Regions from separate parts of the Aeribacillus sp. FSL K6-1305 genome, predicted to be linked through region 1. Evidence: a T-box and tRNA genes for the amino acid it is inferred to sense, from the RefSeq annotation. Region 1 holds a T-box; the other holds one or more tRNA genes.
What was found. A T-box is a leader RNA that pairs with one kind of tRNA and senses whether it is charged. The one in region 1 lies ahead of glyQ (glycine--tRNA ligase subunit alpha), so its partner is inferred to be a tRNA-Gly.
Positions count from the first base shown of each region.

Region 2: it has a tRNA-Gly gene. The T-box ahead of glyQ (glycine--tRNA ligase subunit alpha) is inferred to sense a tRNA for this amino acid. The anticodon was not compared.

Region 1 is NZ_JBBOQV010000001.1:1,458,901-1,468,526, reverse strand. Features, by position in the region: gene NST97_RS07070 (PhoH family protein) at 1-674, shown strand, start outside; gene NST97_RS07065 (HD family phosphohydrolase) at 734-2,866, shown strand; gene ybeY (rRNA maturation RNase YbeY) at 2,863-3,339, shown strand; gene NST97_RS07055 (diacylglycerol kinase family protein) at 3,342-3,701, shown strand; gene NST97_RS07050 (cytidine deaminase) at 3,800-4,198, shown strand; gene era (GTPase Era) at 4,191-5,096, shown strand; gene NST97_RS07040 (YqzL family protein) at 5,209-5,349, shown strand; gene recO (DNA repair protein RecO) at 5,380-6,132, shown strand; T-box leader at 6,249-6,422, shown strand; gene glyQ (glycine--tRNA ligase subunit alpha) at 6,492-7,382, shown strand; gene glyS (glycine--tRNA ligase subunit beta) at 7,375-9,438, shown strand.
Region 2 is NZ_JBBOQV010000001.1:1,856,098-1,865,723, reverse strand. Features, by position in the region: gene NST97_RS08990 (hypothetical protein) at 1-135, opposite strand, end outside; gene NST97_RS08985 (VOC family protein) at 499-825, shown strand; gene trpB (tryptophan synthase subunit beta) at 976-2,139, shown strand; tRNA gene NST97_RS08975 (tRNA-Gly) at 3,569-3,642, shown strand; gene NST97_RS08970 (B3/B4 domain-containing protein) at 3,762-4,427, opposite strand; gene queG (tRNA epoxyqueuosine(34) reductase QueG) at 4,510-5,643, shown strand; gene NST97_RS08960 (amidase domain-containing protein) at 5,684-6,604, shown strand; gene trmL (tRNA (uridine(34)/cytosine(34)/5-carboxymethylaminomethyluridine(34)-2'-O)-methyltransferase TrmL) at 6,637-7,110, shown strand; gene NST97_RS08950 (glycerol dehydrogenase) at 7,311-8,423, opposite strand; gene NST97_RS08945 (PrkA family serine protein kinase) at 8,874-9,626, shown strand, end outside.

The DNA.
Region 1 (9,626 bases):
AATCCCTATACGATGAAGAAGTTGCGAAAAATGCAAAAGGAAAAATCATTCGTGTAAAAACGCTAGGTCAACGAAAGTATTTTCAAGCAATTAAAACGCATGATTTAGTATTTGGAATCGGTCCAGCAGGAACAGGAAAAACGTTTCTCGCTGTTGTCATGGCCGTCCATTGCTTGAAAAATGGGCTTGTAAATAAAATCATATTAACGCGGCCGGCCGTTGAAGCTGGTGAAAATTTAGGTTTTTTGCCCGGCGATTTAAAAGAAAAGGTAGATCCTTATTTAAGACCTTTATATGATGCTCTACACGATATTTTAGGCGTGGACCATACAGAGCGCTTATTAGAAAGAGGAGTTATTGAAATTGCTCCATTGGCGTATATGCGCGGAAGAACACTTGAGGATGCGTTCGTTATTTTAGATGAAGCGCAAAATACAACAACTCAGCAAATGAAAATGTTTCTAACCCGTTTAGGCTTTGGATCCAAAATGGTCATTACAGGCGACCTGACACAAGTGGATTTGCCCAAAGGAGTAAAATCAGGACTGCTTGAAGCGAATGAAAAATTATCAGGCATTCGAGGCATTTCATTCGTATATTTAAAGGAAACTGATGTCGTGCGGCACCCGCTCGTTTCAAAAATTATTGAGGCTTATGAAAAAGATGATCAGTAAGACCCGCTCATCATGACCGGGTCATTTTTGCATAGAATTGATCGGAGGTGCTGTGACAAATGAAAAGAAAAATGGATCGCAAAGACAGGAAACAGCCGATATTCCATTTTTTGAAAAAAATGAAATCCCTTCATCTTTTCTTATATCCCGTTATTGGAGTAATTTTGTTTACCGTTTTATACAGCAATGTAGAACCGGACACGTTTGATGCCAAATTATTTTCAGTATCCGACCAAACGATTTACGCACCTGTTACCGTTGTCGATAAGGAAATGACGGAAAAGAGAAGAGAAGAAGCTGCTGAAAGCGTGGAAGATCAATATGTGCTAAAAAAAGAATATGCGGACAACAGTGTGGATTTGGTCGAATCTTTATTTGATGCCATCATGGAGGCTTCATCTAATGCCGAAATGAGCAGCAAAGAGAAGCTTGACAGGCTTAAAAGCAGTTTAGGAGATATGTATGATAAATATCCTGAAAGCGTATATACATCGTTGTTAAGTGCAAATGAAGGACAGCTTACGCTGGCGAAAGATGCGGTTGTTACGGCTGTCAATGAAACGATGAGCGAGCCGATTCCGGCTGAAAAATTAGAAGAAGCGAGAAACAAAGTGAAAGAACGGCTTCAAAACGTGAATTTGCCGGATAAGATACGCTCAGCAGCTGATGAGATTGGACGCAGCGCAATTATTTCCAATTATGTATTTGACCCAAAATCAACAGATGAAAAGCGGGAAGAAGCAAAAGAAAAAGTGCAGGAGGTTCAAATTAAGCAAGGTCAAATTATAGTCGAAGAGGGCCAATTAATTGACAGGGAAGTATATAGAAAGCTGGAATTGTTGGGCCTTTTAGATAATAAGTACACATTTCAGCCGATCATTGGTCTTTTCATTTTAGTCTTATTAGTGATGATCTATCTTGCATATTTTTTTGAAAAAGAAAAGAACTCGTTCTTTACGAGTAAAAACCAGTCATTGCTTCTCTTTACCATCATCCTAGCGATAACGTTAACGGTCATGAAGATTATCAGCTTATTTCAAAAAATGGACTATTCTCATATCGGCTTTATTGTCCCGGTGCTGATGGGAGTTATGTTGACAAAGCTTTTGATTAATGACCGCCTTGCGTTCGTGACAAGCATTATATATGCTTTTTGCGGAAGCTTGATTTTTAATGATGGAGTCACTGGCACATTTAATTTTACAATTGGTCTTTACTACTTATGCGGGTGCATCGCAGCCATTCTGTTTCTAGGGGAACATAACGTCCGTTCGAAAATTTTACAAGCTGGTCTTTTCGTTTCGGCTGTTAATATTGTTGTGATCACCGCTATTTTATTCATTCAAAATGGAATTTATTCGAATCTAGAGATCGGTTCTTATTTTCTTATGGCGATTGTATCAGGTGTTATCTCTTCCGTCTTGACAATCGGTTTAATGCCTTTTTTTGAATCAGGTTTTGGCATTTTATCGACGATGAAGCTGATTGAACTGTCGAATCCGAATCATCCTTTATTAAGGAAAATATTAACGGAGGCGCCTGGTACTTATCATCACAGTGTAATGGTGGCCAATCTAGCCGAGGCTGCTTGCGAAGCGATCGGTGCGAATGGATTGTTGGCAAGAGTTGGAAGCTACTATCACGATATCGGCAAGACGAAACGGCCGCGCTATTTTATTGAAAACCAAATGAACATGGAAAATCCGCATGATAAATTGTCTCCTCAGCTAAGCAAAAACATTATTATTGCTCATGCTGAAGAGGGAGCAGAAATGTTAAGGAAGCATAAAATGCCGAAAGAATTTATCGATATTGCTCTGCAGCATCATGGAACATCGCTTTTAAAATTTTTCTACCATAAAGCCCAAGAAAATAGTGATCAGCCTATTTTGGAAAGTGAGTTTAGATATCCGGGTCCGAAGCCGCAAACGCGGGAGATTGCCGTTATTTGTATCGCTGACAGTGTAGAAGCAGCTGTTCGTTCAATGAAAAATCCGATGCCCGAAAAAATTGAAAAGCTTGTTCGTTCCATCATAAAAGATAAACTTCAAGACGGGCAATTCGACGAATGTGATATAACGTTTAAAGAGCTTGAAACGGTGGCAAAAATATTGTGTGAAACATTGAAGGGGATTTTTCATTCAAGAATTGAATATCCGGAATTTCATGAAAAGAAGGTGAAGAAAACATGACATTATCCATTGACATTTTCGACCAGACGGAAACACTCTCTTCTGAGGAAATAGAAACGATCGAAAATTTGCTGCAATTTGCTGCTTTAGAAGAACGTGTTCCCAAAGATTCGGAAGTATCTATAACCTTTGTTACTAATAAAGACATTCAAGAGATCAATCGGGATTACCGGGGAAAAGATCAGCCGACAGATGTGATTTCATTTGCGCTTGAAGAAACAGGAGAAGATGAAGTGGAGATCCAAGGTGCTGATCTCCCCCCTCATTTAGGGGATATCATTATCTCAATAGAAAAAGCGAAAGAGCAAGCAGAAGAATACGGCCACTCATTTATGAGAGAGCTCGGATTTTTATCTGTTCACGGCTTTTTGCATTTATTAGGTTATGATCATATGACAAAAGAAGAAGAAGAAAAAATGTTTTCAAGGCAAAAGGAAATTTTAGAGAAATTTGGATTGAAAAGAACAGGATAAACATGAAGACTTTGTTGAAAAGCTTTTATTTTGCCGTACAAGGAATAGCTGCAGCCTTCCAATCCGAGCGGAACTTTAGAATTCATGTGACAGCTGCGATCATCGTGATCGCAGCCGGATTATTTTTCAACATTAGCTTAATTGAATGGATTGTCATTCTCCTATTAATTGGCGGAATGTTAGCTTTAGAGCTGGTCAATACTGCCATTGAACGAATCGCTGATGCTGTGTCGAAAGAATTTCATCCTCTGCTTAAAACTGCAAAAGATGCAGCTGCAGGAGCAGTATTGGTTTATGCAGCCGTTTCGGTTGTTATCGGATTCATCATTTTTTCCCCAAAAATAATTGAAGTTTTTTCGTGAAAAATGTAGAATTTTCTGAAAAAATAAACGTGAAATTAAATGAAAAATGATGTAAAATAATGAGTATAAGCTGCAACGTAAACGAAAGGAAGGAAGCTATGGACTCCCATCAACTGATTGAAGAAGCAAAAAGAGCAAGAGAATTTGCTTATGCACCTTACTCTCGATTTAAAGTAGGTGCAGCACTTCTGACAAAGGATGGAAAAGTATACAAAGGATGCAATATTGAAAACGCAGCTTATTCCATGTGCAATTGTGCCGAGCGCACTGCTATATATAAAGCGGTTTCAGAAGGTGAAAATGAATTCGCAGCTATTGCCATAGTTGCGGATACAAAGCGCCCTGTATCGCCATGCGGCGCTTGCAGGCAAGTCATAGCAGAGCTCTGTCCTAAAAATATGAAGGTGATTTTGGCGAATCTTAACGGAGACTATAACGAGCTAACAGTTGAACAACTATTACCAGAAGCATTTACATCGGAGGATTTACATGAATAAGACAAAATTTAAATCAGGATTTGTATCAATCATCGGCCGTCCGAATGTCGGCAAATCGACTTTTATTAACCGTGTAATCGGTCAAAAAATTGCGATTATGAGCGATAAACCTCAAACAACGAGAAACAAAATACAAGGGGTTTATACGACGGAAAACTCACAAATTATTTTTATCGACACTCCCGGTATTCATAAACCAAAGCATAAATTGGGCGATTTTATGATGAAAGTCGCTCAAAATACGCTCAAAGAAGTGGATCTAATTCTGTTTATGATTAATGCTGAAGAAGGATTAGGCCGCGGTGATGAATATATCATGGAACGATTGAAGGAAACCGATACTCCTGTATTTTTAGTTGTCAATAAAATCGATCGGGTTCATCCTGATGATTTATTGCCGCTTATTGACCAATACAGGGAAAAGTTCGAGTTTCAGGAAATTGTTCCAATTTCTGCCCTGCAAGGAAACAACATTGAAACGTTGCTAGGGCAAATTGAAGCGTATTTGCCGGAAGGTCCGCAATATTATCCTAGTGATCAGGTGACAGATCACCCGGAACGTTTTATCATTTCTGAACTAGTTCGCGAAAAAGTATTGCATTTGACAAGAGAAGAGATCCCACATTCTGTTGCAGTTGTTGTTGATTCAATTGAAAAAAGAGAAAACCATGCAGTATATATAGCTGCAACAATTGTTGTGGAACGCAACTCTCAAAAAGGTATTATCATTGGGAAGCAAGGAAGAATGTTGAAAGAAATTGGGAAAAGGGCAAGGGTTGACATTGAAAACTTGCTCGGGTCAAAAGTCTTTTTAGAGCTGTGGGTCAAAGTGCAAAAAGATTGGAGAAATCGCCTGTCGCAATTGCGAGATTTTGGATTTAGGGAAGACGAATATTAATTGACTTAAAGGAAGTTAGAAATATTTTCAAAACATGAAAATGATTCAAAAAGGCTATGATAACAATGAATTGGATATAGCTTAGGAACAACGACAGAAAGGTGGGGACAATATGTTAGATTTTACCTGGAAAGTATTCACGTTTACAGGTAATATTGACACATATCTCCTTTTTAAAGAGCTTGAAAAGGAGCGGACGAAAGATTGTCAAATGAAGGAAGAAGAGCGGACTGAGGTTGATCTCCCTGTTTAGTAGTGCTGTATCCAATAGGATGGTGGAGAAATGCTTGTAAAGACGGAAGGAATTGTCATTCGTACAACGGAATATGGTGAGACCAATAAAGTTGTTACAATATATACAAGGGAGTTGGGGAAAGTTGGTGTAATGGCACGGGGCGCAAATAAACCGAACAGCCGCCTCGCAGCTGTTACCCAACTTTTTACGTATGGAAATTTTTTGTATCATCAATCTTCTGGATTGGGTAATTTAAGCCAAGGAGAAATCATTTCCGCTTTTAGAGAGATTAAGGAAAATATTTTTTTGACTGCATATGCTTCATATATTGTAGAGCTCCTTGATAAAGGAACAGATGAAAAAGACAGAAACCCTTTTTTGTTTGAGCTCTTATTTCAAACACTTCATCTGCTGAATGAAGAAAAGGATGCGGAAATTTTGACCAATATATTTGAAATAAAGATGCTCAACGTTCTCGGTTTATATCCCGAATTAAACAAATGTGCAGTAAGCGGCGAAACAAACGGACCGTTTCATTTTTCATTAAAAGAAAACGGATTGATTTGCAGCCGCTGTTTTGAAAAAGATCCTTACAGGCTCAATATTTCTCAGAAGACAGTGAAGCTGTTGCGGCTGTTTTATTCTATTGACTTAAACCGCATTGGTCAAATATCCGTCTCCCCTGAGACAAAAAAAGAACTGAGATTTGTTCTTGATCAATATTATCAGGAATATGCAGGTTTATCGCTGAAATCGAAAAAATTTTTAAATCAACTTGACAGTTTAAAAGAAATGTTGTAAACCATATACATGGATGTGAAACCTTTCAAATGAAGGATTTATCCCCCCTCATGCTGTTAGAAAAAGCGATTTAATGTCATGTAATGAGCGGAAATGATACGTGTCAAATTGAATAATAAAATGCGATGAAGGAAAAGAGTACCTGCAATCTTCATAGAAAGCGACCTTAGGATGGTGCGAGCTAAGGTATGAGGATGCAGGGAACGGCGTTCCAGAGCAATAACGGTTTACGAGAGGCTGAAACGTTTTTCAGCAAATAGGGTGGAACCGCGGGTCATCCCGTCCCTATGCAACTTTGTTGCATTAGGGACGGTTTTTATTTTGTTCGAACATAACTTAATTGTGGAGGTGCATGATGAATGAACATTCAAGAAATGATTTTGACGCTGCAAAAGCATTGGGCCGATCATGGATGTATTTTGATGCAGGCATATGATGTAGAAAAAGGTGCCGGAACCATGAGCCCATACACATTTCTTCGCTCCATCGGGCCAGAACCGTGGAATGTTGCTTACGTGGAGCCGTCAAGAAGACCTGCTGACGGAAGGTATGGGGAAAATCCGAACCGCCTTTATCAACACCATCAATTCCAAGTCATTATGAAGCCGTCTCCGAAAAACATACAAGAAATTTATTTAGATTCATTAAAGGCTCTTGGAATTGATCCGCTTGAACATGACATCCGCTTTGTGGAAGATAACTGGGAAAATCCTTCTCTCGGCTGCGCAGGGCTTGGCTGGGAAGTTTGGCTTGACGGAATGGAAATTACTCAATTCACGTATTTTCAGCAGGTCGGAGGACTGGAATGCAAACCGATTTCTGTTGAAATTACTTATGGAATAGAGCGTTTGGCGTCTTATATTCAAGAAAAAGAAAATGTATTTGACCTTGAATGGACAAACGGATTTACATACCGGGACATTTTTTATCAGCCTGAATATGAGCATTCCAAGTATACGTTCGAAACATCCGATACAAACATGCTATTTGAACTGTTTAATACGTATGAAAAAGAAGCGCACAGACAGATGGAATTAGGTCTCGTTCATCCAGCGTACGACTACGTTTTAAAATGCTCGCACACATTTAATTTGCTTGACGCAAAAGGAGCTATTTCTGTTACAGAACGAACCGGATATATTGGCAGAGTGAGAAAGCTGGCAAGAAAAGTTGCCAAAACGTTTTATGAAGAACGGGAAAAACTCGGTTTTCCAATGCTGAAAAACAAGGGGGCCGAAAATCATGAATAAACGGGATTTACTTATCGAAATCGGGCTTGAAGAAATGCCTGCCGGCGTCATCCTGTCTTCGATTGATCAGCTGGCTGACAAAGTAGGAGCTTGGCTGGATGAACATCGCATTTCTTACGCCAAAATAAAAAAATATTCAACTCCTAGACGTCTTGCCGTCCTTGTAGAGGATGTAAATGAAAAACAGGAAGATTTGCTTGGCGAAGCAAAAGGACCGGCAAAAAAGATTGCGGTTGATGAGAATGGAAATTGGACAAAAGCAGCGTTAGGCTTTGCACGGAGCCAAGGAGCTTCCACAAACGACATATCCTTTAAAGAAGTAAACGGTGTTGAGTACGCTTTTGTTCAAACATTTCAAAAAGGGAAAGAAACGAAAGAACTGCTCCCAGGGTTAGAAGAGATTATTCAAACCATCCATTTTCCGAAAAATATGCGTTGGGGAAATTGGAATCTTCGCTATATCCGTCCGATCCAATGGTTAGTTGTCTTATTTGGACAAGACATCATTCCGTTTTCCATTACCGATGTTCCGACAGGAAATGTTACGTATGGCCATCGCTTTTTAGGAACGAAAGCGGAAATTTCCACTCCACGCGATTATGAAAATACTTTGTTGAACCAGTTTGTTGTCGCCGATTATGAAAAACGAAAACAAATGATCATTCAACAGCTGGAGGAACTGGAAAGAAAGGAAAACTGGATCATCCCTGTTGATGAAGATTTGCTCGAGGAAGTTACAAACTTGGTGGAATATCCGACCGCCCTGTACGGTTCATTCGAAGACCGGTTTTTAACATTGCCTGAAGAAGTGTTAGTGACGACGATGAAGGAGCATCAGCGATATTTTCCTGTCAAAAATAAAGATGGAAAGCTGCTTCCGTTTTTTGTTACCGTAAAAAACGGGAATGATCAAAACATTGAAACGATTGCCAAGGGGAATGAAAAGGTCCTTCGGGCAAGACTTTCCGATGCAAATTTCTTTTACGAAGAAGACAAAAAGCTTGCCATCGATACCGCACTGGAGAAGCTTGAAAAAATTGTTTTTCATGAAGAACTGGGCTCCATCGGTGACAAGGTTCGCCGAATTGTAAAATTATCAGAAAAGCTTAGCGAAAAGCTTGAATGCTCCAATGAGGAGAAAGCTTATATTAAACGGACTGCTTCCATTTGCAAATTTGACATTGTTACGCAAATGGTTTATGAATTTCCTGAGCTTCAAGGAATTATGGGAGAAAAATACGCTCTTTTAAAGGGTGAACAGGAAGAGGTTGCAAAAGGAATAAATGAGCATTATATGCCGCGGCATGCTTCCGACAAGACGCCTGAAACGTTGAGCGGAGCCATTGTAGGGCTTGCGGACAAGCTGGATACAATTGCAGGATTTTTTTCGATCGGTTTGATTCCAACTGGCTCACAAGATCCGTATGCATTAAGAAGACAAGCAAGCGGCATTGTTCAAATTCTTCGAGCAAAACAATGGCGGCTTGAATTGGAGGAATTGTTCGACCTTGCTATAAATGTATATGGTTTAGAAAATAAAGACAATTTGAGAAAAGAATTGCTGTCGTTCTTCCAAATGAGAGTCAAATTTGCGCTTCATGAAGAAAATGTCCGCCATGATATAATTGAATCGGTATTACAATCCAATTACCATGAAGTTAATGCATATTTTGAGCGGGCTGCCGTTCTGTCAGAAGAAAGCCAAAAGGGTGACTTTAAAGAAGTAATTGAATCGCTGTCTCGTGTTGTCAACATCTCGTCTAAGGGCCAAGAGGGTAATATTAAAGAAGAGCTGTTCGAGAAGGAAGAAGAAAAAACATTGTATCAAGCGTATTTACGGCTTGAAGAAAATTTTGTAAAATTGCAAAAAGAGGGTAATTTTAAAGAAGCATTTTTGGAAATGAAAGCTTTAAAGCCGGTGATTGATCGTTATTTTGATAATATTATGGTAATGGCAGAGGATGAATCGGTTAAACAAAACAGGCTGTCCCAAATGGTACAATTAACAAAGATAATCACATCTTTTGCCAAAGTGAATGAAATTATCGTAAAATAAATGCAAATAGACGATTATCCCGAGGATAATCGTCTTTCCTTGTGCGCCCGGCATGGGTGTAATCTATAGGGTGAAAGTCCCGAGCTGCGAAGGCAGAAGTAGCAGTTAGCTTAACGCAAGGGTGTCCGTGGTGACGCGGAATCTGAAGGAAGCGAGCGGCAAACTTTAAGGTCTCTCGGAACACGAAC
Region 2 (9,626 bases), 400 kb from region 1:
AAATAAATCCATTGTGCCATCAGTTCTTTCCCAGGCAATTCCTTCGATGAAAGGGGAAAATTCATCTTTAAAGTTGTCTACATGTAAATGATTCCCGGTGTAATTTTTCGAATGAAAGTAGTCATTCTTCTTCATGAGTGTGTCCTCCAAATTGATTTTTACATAATTTGAATTTTTTGCTAAGTATCTCGTTAAGAAAGATTACACAATATAACAAGATGTTTCTTGTTTACCAATTTGAAGAGCAATTTCGGAGCAGGTAACCTGCATCACGCTGCGCTTTTTAACTCCATTTTATATTTTAGAATATTTCAATTGTTTCTAGTAATGCTCTATTTCAAAAAAGATTGTAGCTTGACCCTAGGAAAATGCGATGTTGAATCATTAAACAGAAACAGGAGGCACTCCTCTTCTTAAAAACAAGGTGTCATTCCCTTATGGTAAAATGGTCGAGAAGAATGTTTATCCCTACAATCTGGCAAAGGCGGGTAAACAAAGATGAAAAAAATAATCCCTCATATTTATTTGCATAACTGTAAGGAAGCGTTGCAATATTATCAGCAAGTATTTGGAGGAGAACTTAAAAATGTAGAGACATCCGATGGAAAAGAAATGTTTAAAGGTCACGAAGGAAAGTATATTCATGCCGAGCTGCATATTAACGAATCATGTGTACTTTATTTTGCCGATGTTTTCTCATCGGTGACGAAGGGGAACAATATATGGCTGACATTGGATTTGGAGTCAGAAGATGAAATAAATTCAATTTTTACAACATTAGCGAAAGACGGACAGGTCAAAATGGAATTGCAAGATACTTTTTAGAATTCAAAATATGGTGTGGTAATCGATAAATTCGGTGTAGTTTGGGAGCTAAACTATGCAAAATAATAAGCGGCAGAAATTCTAAAAATAAGTGTTTGATTTGAACATGTTTTGCTATAATTGAATAAAAGCTTAGAGGAGATGAGTAAGATGAGTCAGCAAACAGTTGAGAAGGGTTATTTTGGCCAATTTGGAGGAAGCTTTGTTCCAAAGGATTTGCAAAGAGCATTGGACATACTGGAAGAGAATTTCGAAAAATTTAAAAACGATTCAACGTTTAATGAAGAATTGGCATATTATTTAAGAGAATATGTTGGTAGAGAAAATCCGCTGACATATGCGAAAAATTTCACAGAAGCGCTCGGGGGCGCGAAAGTTTATTTAAAACGTGAAGATTTAAATCATACCGGAGCACATAAAATCAATAATGCAATTGGACAGATCTTGCTTGCCAAACGGATGGGGGCTACTAGAATCATTGCAGAAACGGGTGCTGGACAGCACGGTGTTGCAACAGCAACCGCGTGTGCGATGTTTGGAATGGAATGCACCATCTATATGGGCAAGCTCGATACAGAGCGGCAGGCATTAAATGTGTTTCGGATGGAGCTGCTTGGTGCAAAGGTAGTACCGGTTGAAAAAGGACAAGGACGTTTGAAGGATGCGGTGGATGCAGCTTTAGCTGATTATGTGGAAAATTACCAAAACACGTTTTACTTGCTTGGATCTGCTGTCGGCCCGCATCCGTATCCAACAATTGTCAAGCATTTTCAATCGGTTATTAGTGAAGAGTCGAAAAAGCAGATTCTTGAAAAAGAAGGGAAGCTTCCAACAGCAGTGATTGCTTGTGCAGGAGGAGGAAGCAATGCAATCGGAGCTTTTGCGCATTATCTGGACGAACCAAACGTAAGATTAATAGGAGTGGAGCCGGAAGAGGCACCAACGCTTACGAAAGGTGTTCCAGCTGTTATTCACGGATTTAAATGCTTAACTTTGCTTGACGAAAATAATGATCCAATGCCGACTTACTCTATTGCAGCAGGGCTTGATTATCCTGGAATTGGTCCAGAGCACAGCTATTTGAAGGAAACCGGACGGGCAGAATATGTTACGGTGTCTGGAAAAGAGGCTTTGGAAGCTTTTCAGCAATTATCTAAGTTGGAAGGAATCATCCCTGCCCTTGAAAGTTCACATGCTGTAGCATATGCGATGAAACTTGCCCCGCAGCTAAGCAAGGAGGATATTGTGATCGTTAATCTCTCTGGCAGAGGAGATAAGGATGTCGAGCAAGTGTTTGAAATGTTGAAAAAATAAGGTGAAAATCGGCGTTTTTGAACGTCGATTTTTTACTTGTGCGCCCGGCATGGGTGTAATCTATAGGGTGAAAGTCCCGAGCTGCGAAGGCAGAAGTAGCAGTTAGCTTAACGCAAGGGTGTCCGTGGTGACGCGGAATCTGAAGGAAGCGAGCGGCAAACTTCCGGTCTGAGGAACACGAACTTCATATGAGGCTAGGTATCACTGGGTGAGTTTGCAAGACAAAACAAAGCCCTTTCTGCCGAAGGTGATACAGAGTAAATGAAGCAGATGGATGGAAGGAAAGATTACACTCTTACCCGGGGAGGTCTGGCGGATATGTGAAGTACGCTTCATAACCTACTTAGTGATAAGTAGCTGAACCGTCAGAAGTCAGCAGAGGTCATAGTATTAGTTGGTCTAGAACAACTAAGAAGGACCGAACAATTAAGAGAGAATAGCCCTTGGCATTCAGTGAGTCATGATGAACACAGAAAACGTAGTACCTCACTTGAGGGAGGAAGCGGTGAATCCCGTGGGAGATCTCTTGGAGGGTGGAGTGACCACTGGCATAAAGAGAACAGCTATTCACGGAAGTTATAAAGACTTGCGTCAATTATCTTAATTGAACCGCCGTATACGGAACCGTACGTACGGTGGTGTGAGAGGACGGGAGTTAATCGCTCCCTCCTACTCGATTCTTTTAACGATTCATCAGCTGAATTTTTAGAAGAGCAAGTTGTTTATAGTAATATAAAAAAGGCAGATTTTTGATCCACCGGATAAGTGTATATTTATCTTTGAAAAAATTCTTGACAGCTCTGAAATGGGCAAGGTATGGGAGCTGTAGTCACGAAAGTGCTATAGAAAGTTAAAAGATATGGGATAAGTGCGCTCATCACATTTTTTCAATGAATCAAAATGGTGTAGTTTTTGAGGTATAGTTATCATTTGGTCTTAACTTTACTCTGATTTTATAGGAATTTTCTCAGCTCTTAGTATTTTATGTTGGTTGATAAATTTAGTTTGCGAAGGAATGACTGAGGGGTTCAATCTAACTGTTATCTAAGCTTGCCATGATTTCGGAGTTTACATTTAAACGCCGGACATTTACCACCAGCTTTGTAAATATATGAACGAAATAAGAAAAACTTGTTGATTTAATGCTTTTTTCAGTGGTATAGGGTGTTAAATGGACAGCTTGGTATCTATTTTGTTCACAATTTCGACAAAAACATAAAAAAATGTCGTTTTTTTTACATTTTTCCGTTGCACCGTCATTTTCGCTTTGCTATAATAAAACCCGTCATTGCATTACGGCTACCACGAGCGATGCTTCGATGAATAAGCATCGAGTTGCCTCGACGCATCTCCTTCCTCGAATAAGCTGGAAGAGGAAGAGGCATGGCAAGTGCGTGTTTTTCGTCTTGATAGAAAAGAAATAATGTATGCGGGTGTAGTTTAGTGGTAAAACCTCAGCCTTCCAAGCTGATGTCGTGGGTTCGATTCCCATCACCCGCTCCATACATATCATTCATCAACGCAGTGTTTCGTTTTTATAAGCAAACGAAGCATTGCGTTTTTTCATTATAGAAATTTTGTATATGGCTGCCATGCCATTAAAAGAAAGAAAAGGGAGAGGCTTAAGCGAAAATTTGTTGGCGAGCATCTCCACCGTGAATTTGAACAAACATGTTTGCCATCGCTCCAAGTAATTTTTTTGCTTCTTCTGTCCGCATCGATGGCTTTAAATAAACGATATGTAAAGCGCTTGTTGTCGAAAGCTGTACTGCTGTTCGCTTAGAATCAACATAGGGGCTTCCGAAAGGTCCGTTTGCATCACAGGTTACTAGTTTATTTTCCAAATTCACTTGGCGGCCGTTGATGGCATCATATGAATCGCCATTTTTACCGATTTTTAACGTAATAGGTCCTTTTATTTTGTTTCGGTCGTAGATGCCTAACGGAATTTCATATTTCAAAGAGAAAAAATTATTTAAGTCAACTGCTGAATGGATAGACTGTAAGTATTGCTGTTTTTGAACGCGGCGAAAAAGAGCCTCATTGGATGGGCGGTATCGATTAGGATCAGTGCCAACACGCTTAAAGACTTCCCGCCATTCTCGAATGCCGTCTAATTCAACTGCATTTTTATTTTCTAGATCGAAAAAAATAGATTCTTGAAAGAAACGAAGTCTCCCTTTTAACATTTGGGGGGATTCGGATACTTGAATATGATCATACTCAATTAAGCCTATTTTAAAGTGAGGAATTCGTTGTTTGACCTCTTCAGCAATAAAAAATTCCATTGATTTCCCTCCTATTTTCAGCCATTTTATCTTAACATAGTTTATATATTTTTTGAAATAAAAACAAAGGGGGTGGAGCGGTGTGGATTTCACAGTTCTCAAACAAGAAATTATTGAATACAGCAAGCAAATTGGAATCGATAAAATCGGTTTTGCGAGTGCTGATGTTTTTGAAACATTGAAGGAGCGGCTAATTGTACAGCAGCAGTTAGGATATCAGTCAGGATTCGAGGAGCCTGATATCGAAAAGCGGACAAATCCTGAGCTGCTCCTTCCAAAAGCAAAATCGATTATCTCTATAGCGTTGGCATATCCTTCAAAAATGAAAAATGCTCCCAGAAGTACAAAAAAAGAGCGGCGCGGTTTATTTTGCAGGGCTTCATGGGGGACAGACTATCACGTGATTCTAAAAGATCGGTTAAAAAAGCTGGAAAGCTTTATTTTAGAAAAAGTGGACGGAGCACAGGTTAAATCGATGGTCGATACGGGGGAGCTGTCGGATCGGGCCGTAGCAGAGCGAGCCGGTATCGGATGGAGCGGAAAAAACTGCATGATTATTACACCGGAATTCGGCTCTTATGTATATTTAGGCGAAATGATTACAAATATTCCTTTTCCTTCCGACACCCCGATTGAAGACCGATGCGGATCCTGCAACATATGTGTCGATTCATGTCCGACTGGTGCGCTCGTGCAAGGCGGGCAGCTCAATTCAAAGAAATGTATTGCTTTTTTAACGCAAACAAAAGGGTTTCTGCCTGATGAATACCGTGGGAAAATCGGAAACAGGCTTTACGGCTGTGACACTTGTCAGCTTGTTTGTCCGGAAAATAAAGGAAAGGATTTCCATATCCATTCTGAAATGGAACCGGATCCTGAAATTGCAAAACCAAAATTAAAGCCGCTTCTTCATATTTCAAACCGCGAGTTTAAAGAAAAATTCGGCCATATAGCTGGTTCATGGAGAGGAAAAAAGCCGATTCAGCGAAATGCGATCATCGCTTTAGCCCATTATAAAGATAGAACGGCTTTGCCTGATTTAATTAAACTGATGCACGAAGATTCAAGACCGATTATTCGGGGAACCGCCGCATGGGCGATTGGAAGGATAGGAGATCAATCAGTGCTTTTTGAATTAGAAAAAGCTCTGGAAAAAGAACAAGATGAAGAAGTAAAGAATGAAATTGTCAAAGGAATTGAAATGTTGAAAGCATGATTTTAATTGTCACCATCATACGTATATAGAAGAAACGAAAATGGTGGTGACAAATGTGGACGTACAGGCTGTTTATCGAAAAATAAATGAAAAGCTGCAATTTTTAGTGAACAAATCTGTCAATCACAATCGGCAGCAATCTTCAGAGCTTGAATGGTGTGAAAAGAAAAAAGAGCTGGCAGCAAAACGAAAAGCGGAAATAGTGAAAGCGACTTGTCTCATAAAATGGCCGAAACAGATCGAAGATGAGGCAACCGTTTTAGATTATTTATGTGATTACAGGCTTCTTTATAAGCAAGGTGATTTTTTATATATAGAAGAAATTGGGGAAGAGCGGGTAGCGAAGTTTTCCAATAAAGGTCATTTAATATCTGATGAAGTTAAACTAAAAGACTGTTTTCATAAAGATGAAGAGGATGATTGGACAAACGAAAAATGGCAAGAAAAAGATGAACGGGTTTCTTTTCAATATGATCGGTTGAAAAGCGTCCAATATGCGGAACGGTGGTGGAACAGCAGAAATCCGAATTATCCTTATTTTGACGTAAATTGTACAAATTATGTTTCCCAATGTTTACGTGCCGGTGATGCGCCGATGAGAGGCTACCCGAACCGGTCATCAGGATGGTGGCTTGCGAATAATAATTGGAGCTACAGCTGGTCTGTAGCTCATGCGCTGATGCTGTATTTGTCCACATCGAAAACAGGACTTAGAGCGAAAGAAGTTTCGTCTCCTGAGCTGCTTAAGCCCGGGGATGTGATTTGTTATGATTTTCAAGGCGACGGCAGATTTGACCATTCAACATTTGTTGTTGCAAAAGATAAAAGCGATATGCCGCTTGTCAATGCCCAAACATCCAACAGCCGAATGAGATATTGGTCGTACGAAGACTCAACTGCCTATACAGAAAACATTCAATATAAATTTTTTCATATCATTGATGATAATGAGGATTCTTAAAAATGTTATAATAGTTTTCGAGGTGAATCATTGTGGCATTACACGTTGTTTTATATCAACCAGAAATCCCTGCAAATACTGGAAATATTGCTAGAACTTGTGCGGCGACTAATACAGCCCTTCATTTAATTCGTCCTTTAGGTTTTTCAACGGATGATAAAATGCTTCGACGCGCAGGGCTTGATTATTGGGAATTTGTAAACATTCATTATTATGATTCTCTTGACCATTTTTTTCAGCAAAACCAGAACGGGGATTTCTACTATATAACTAAATTTGGAAAACGATATTATACGAGCTATGATTTTAGTGATCCTTCCAAAGAGATTTTCTTCATTTTTGGACGTGAAACAACAGGACTTCCAAAAGAATTGCTTGCAGAAAATGAAGATCGGTGTTTGCGCATTCCAATGACGGAAAACGTTCGGGCATTAAATTTGTCGAACACTGCCGCTATTTTAGTGTATGAGGCGCTAAGACAGCAAAGCTTTCATGGATTATCTTAAACACTTTTAGTTTTGGGCTTCTTTCGGATTGTAAATATACATTATTTTTGGCGGTTATTCTGTTCAAATATAAAGGAAGTATGAGAAGGAGCGGACTACCATAAGGTTAAAAAAGCAAATACAAAGGCCAGAGCTGTCAAAGCGCCTGGCCTTTTTTGCAGTCAACAAGGTATCCCATGAAGAAATGCCAATTCAAAACGTTATTTGCGGTGTTTTTCTTTATATGCTTTCGCATATTGATCAGCAGCAAAAATCGCATCTGCTACATCATCAGCTGTCACATTGAATGCATTATGGATTGTTTCCCCTTCTGCGGTTGCTGCTTTAGCGACTTTTAGTATATCTTCGCGTGAAGCATCTTTTAATTTAATGTCCTCCAACGTGACTGGCAAATCAAGGCTCAAATAAAGCTCAATATAGCGTTCAATTTCTTGTTGTGAATGTTCTTCGAGAGCGAGCTGGACAAGAGTACCAAATGCCACTTTCTCTCCGTGTGTCAAATGATGTATTTCGCCTTCTAACGCGGTAAATCCGTTATGAATAGCATGAGCCGCTGCCAAACCGCCGCTTTCAAAACCTAGTCCGCTAAGGAGCGTGTTTGCTTCGACGACCGCTTCTAACGCAGGGGTGACGACTTTTGCTTTTACTGATTCATAGGCAAGCTTCCCGTACTTGAATAAAGTTTGTTCACATTTTTCTGCAATTGCTTCAGCTGCAATTGTAGGGATGCCGCCCGCCATCGTTTTTCCTCCTGATTTTATAACACTGCGTGCTTCCACCCAAGTTGCAAGTGCATCAGCGATTCCAGAGGCAAGTAAACGTGGCGGAGCATTAGCGATAATTTTCGTATCGACAAGTACAAGATCTGGATTCTTTTTATAAAAACGGTAGCTTTCAAATACGCCGTCATCAGAATATATAACAGAAAGAGCACTAGTTGGAGCATCAGTTGAAGCAGCTGTCGGCACAATCACTATATAAGCATCTAATTCATCCGCTACCGCTTTTGCGGTATCTAACGTTTTTCCTCCACCAACGCCGATTACAATAGTAGCTTCTGCTTTTCTTGCAATATTCGCGATTCTTTCTACCTCGTTTCTCGAAGCTTCTCCGCTAAAAACTACTTCTTCGGCTGCAATATTTCCTTTTTTTAATTCGTTTACAATTGTATGCCCAGCAATTTTCCAAACTATTTCATCAGCTATCACGACTGTCTTGTTTCCAATTCCTTCAAGATAATTCGCGATTTTTGTAATGACATTTTTACCTTGAACATATTTTGCAGGGCTGATAAATACTCTTTCTACCGCCATAATTAGCACCCCTTTTATGTTTTTGGAGTTATTTTCATGGAACTAAAACAAGCCGCAATTCCCTACCTGCTTTATCGCTTCACAAAATTATCGGGAGGACTACTTGTGAACAAATCATCAATATGCACAAAATTATTTTTTGTTGACACCAGGTTTATCGTTGTATCCTGCAGTGAAAATAGCAATTAAAAATGTGATGCAGACACCTAAAACTAAAGCAGTTTTCATGAAAAAGATCCCTCCTTCATATGTACAACGTAATCAAAAATTACTAGTTTTATTATACATTAACATTCCCAACGAGTGAAAGAATTTCCCTAAGGTTTGTCATTTTGTCAAAATTTTTTAACTCATTTTCAAATATTAAGCTAATCAAAAAGCATCTTTAAGGACATCCTCGCATAAATTGTATTAATCTGGTGCTCAAACCAACGATGGAGGAGGTCCCTGATGGATATTTTGAAAAAAATCGAAAAGCATAGAGAAATGGAAGAGCGCTTAAAATGGGAAGGCACCTTCGCTGAATATTTGGAAATATTAAAAGAAAAACCATGGATAGCCCAATCCGCCCATTCTCGCGTTTATAATATGATAAAAGATGCAGGGATTGAGGAGATTAATGGCCGAAAACGATATAAATTTTTCAACCAGGAAATTTTCGGACTGGACGAAGCATTGGAACGTCTTGTGGAAGAATATTTTCATCCCGCTGCTAAGCGGCTGGATGTAAGAAAAAGAATTCTGTTGTTAATGGGTCCTGTCAGCGGCGGGAAATCTACACTTGTCACTTTGTTAAAAAAGGGATTAGAAGAATATTCGAAAACGGATAGAGGTGCAGTTTATGCAATTAAAGGCTGCCCGATGCATGAAGATCCTTTGCACTTAATTCCGCACCATCTTCGCGACGACTTTTATAAAGAATACGGCATTCGAATTGAAGGCAATTTATCTCCGCTTAATATGATGCGCCTTGAAGAAGAATACGGCGGGAGAATTGAGGATGTTTTAGTTGAACGAATTTTTTTCTCAGAAGACAAACGGGTAGGAATCGGCACATTCAGTCCGTCTGATCCAAAATCGCAGGATATTGCCGATTTAACGGGAAGTATAGATTTTTCTACAATTGCTGAATACGGCTCAGAATCCGATCCGAGGGCTTATCGATTTGATGGAGAGCTTAACAAGGCAAACAGAGGAATGATG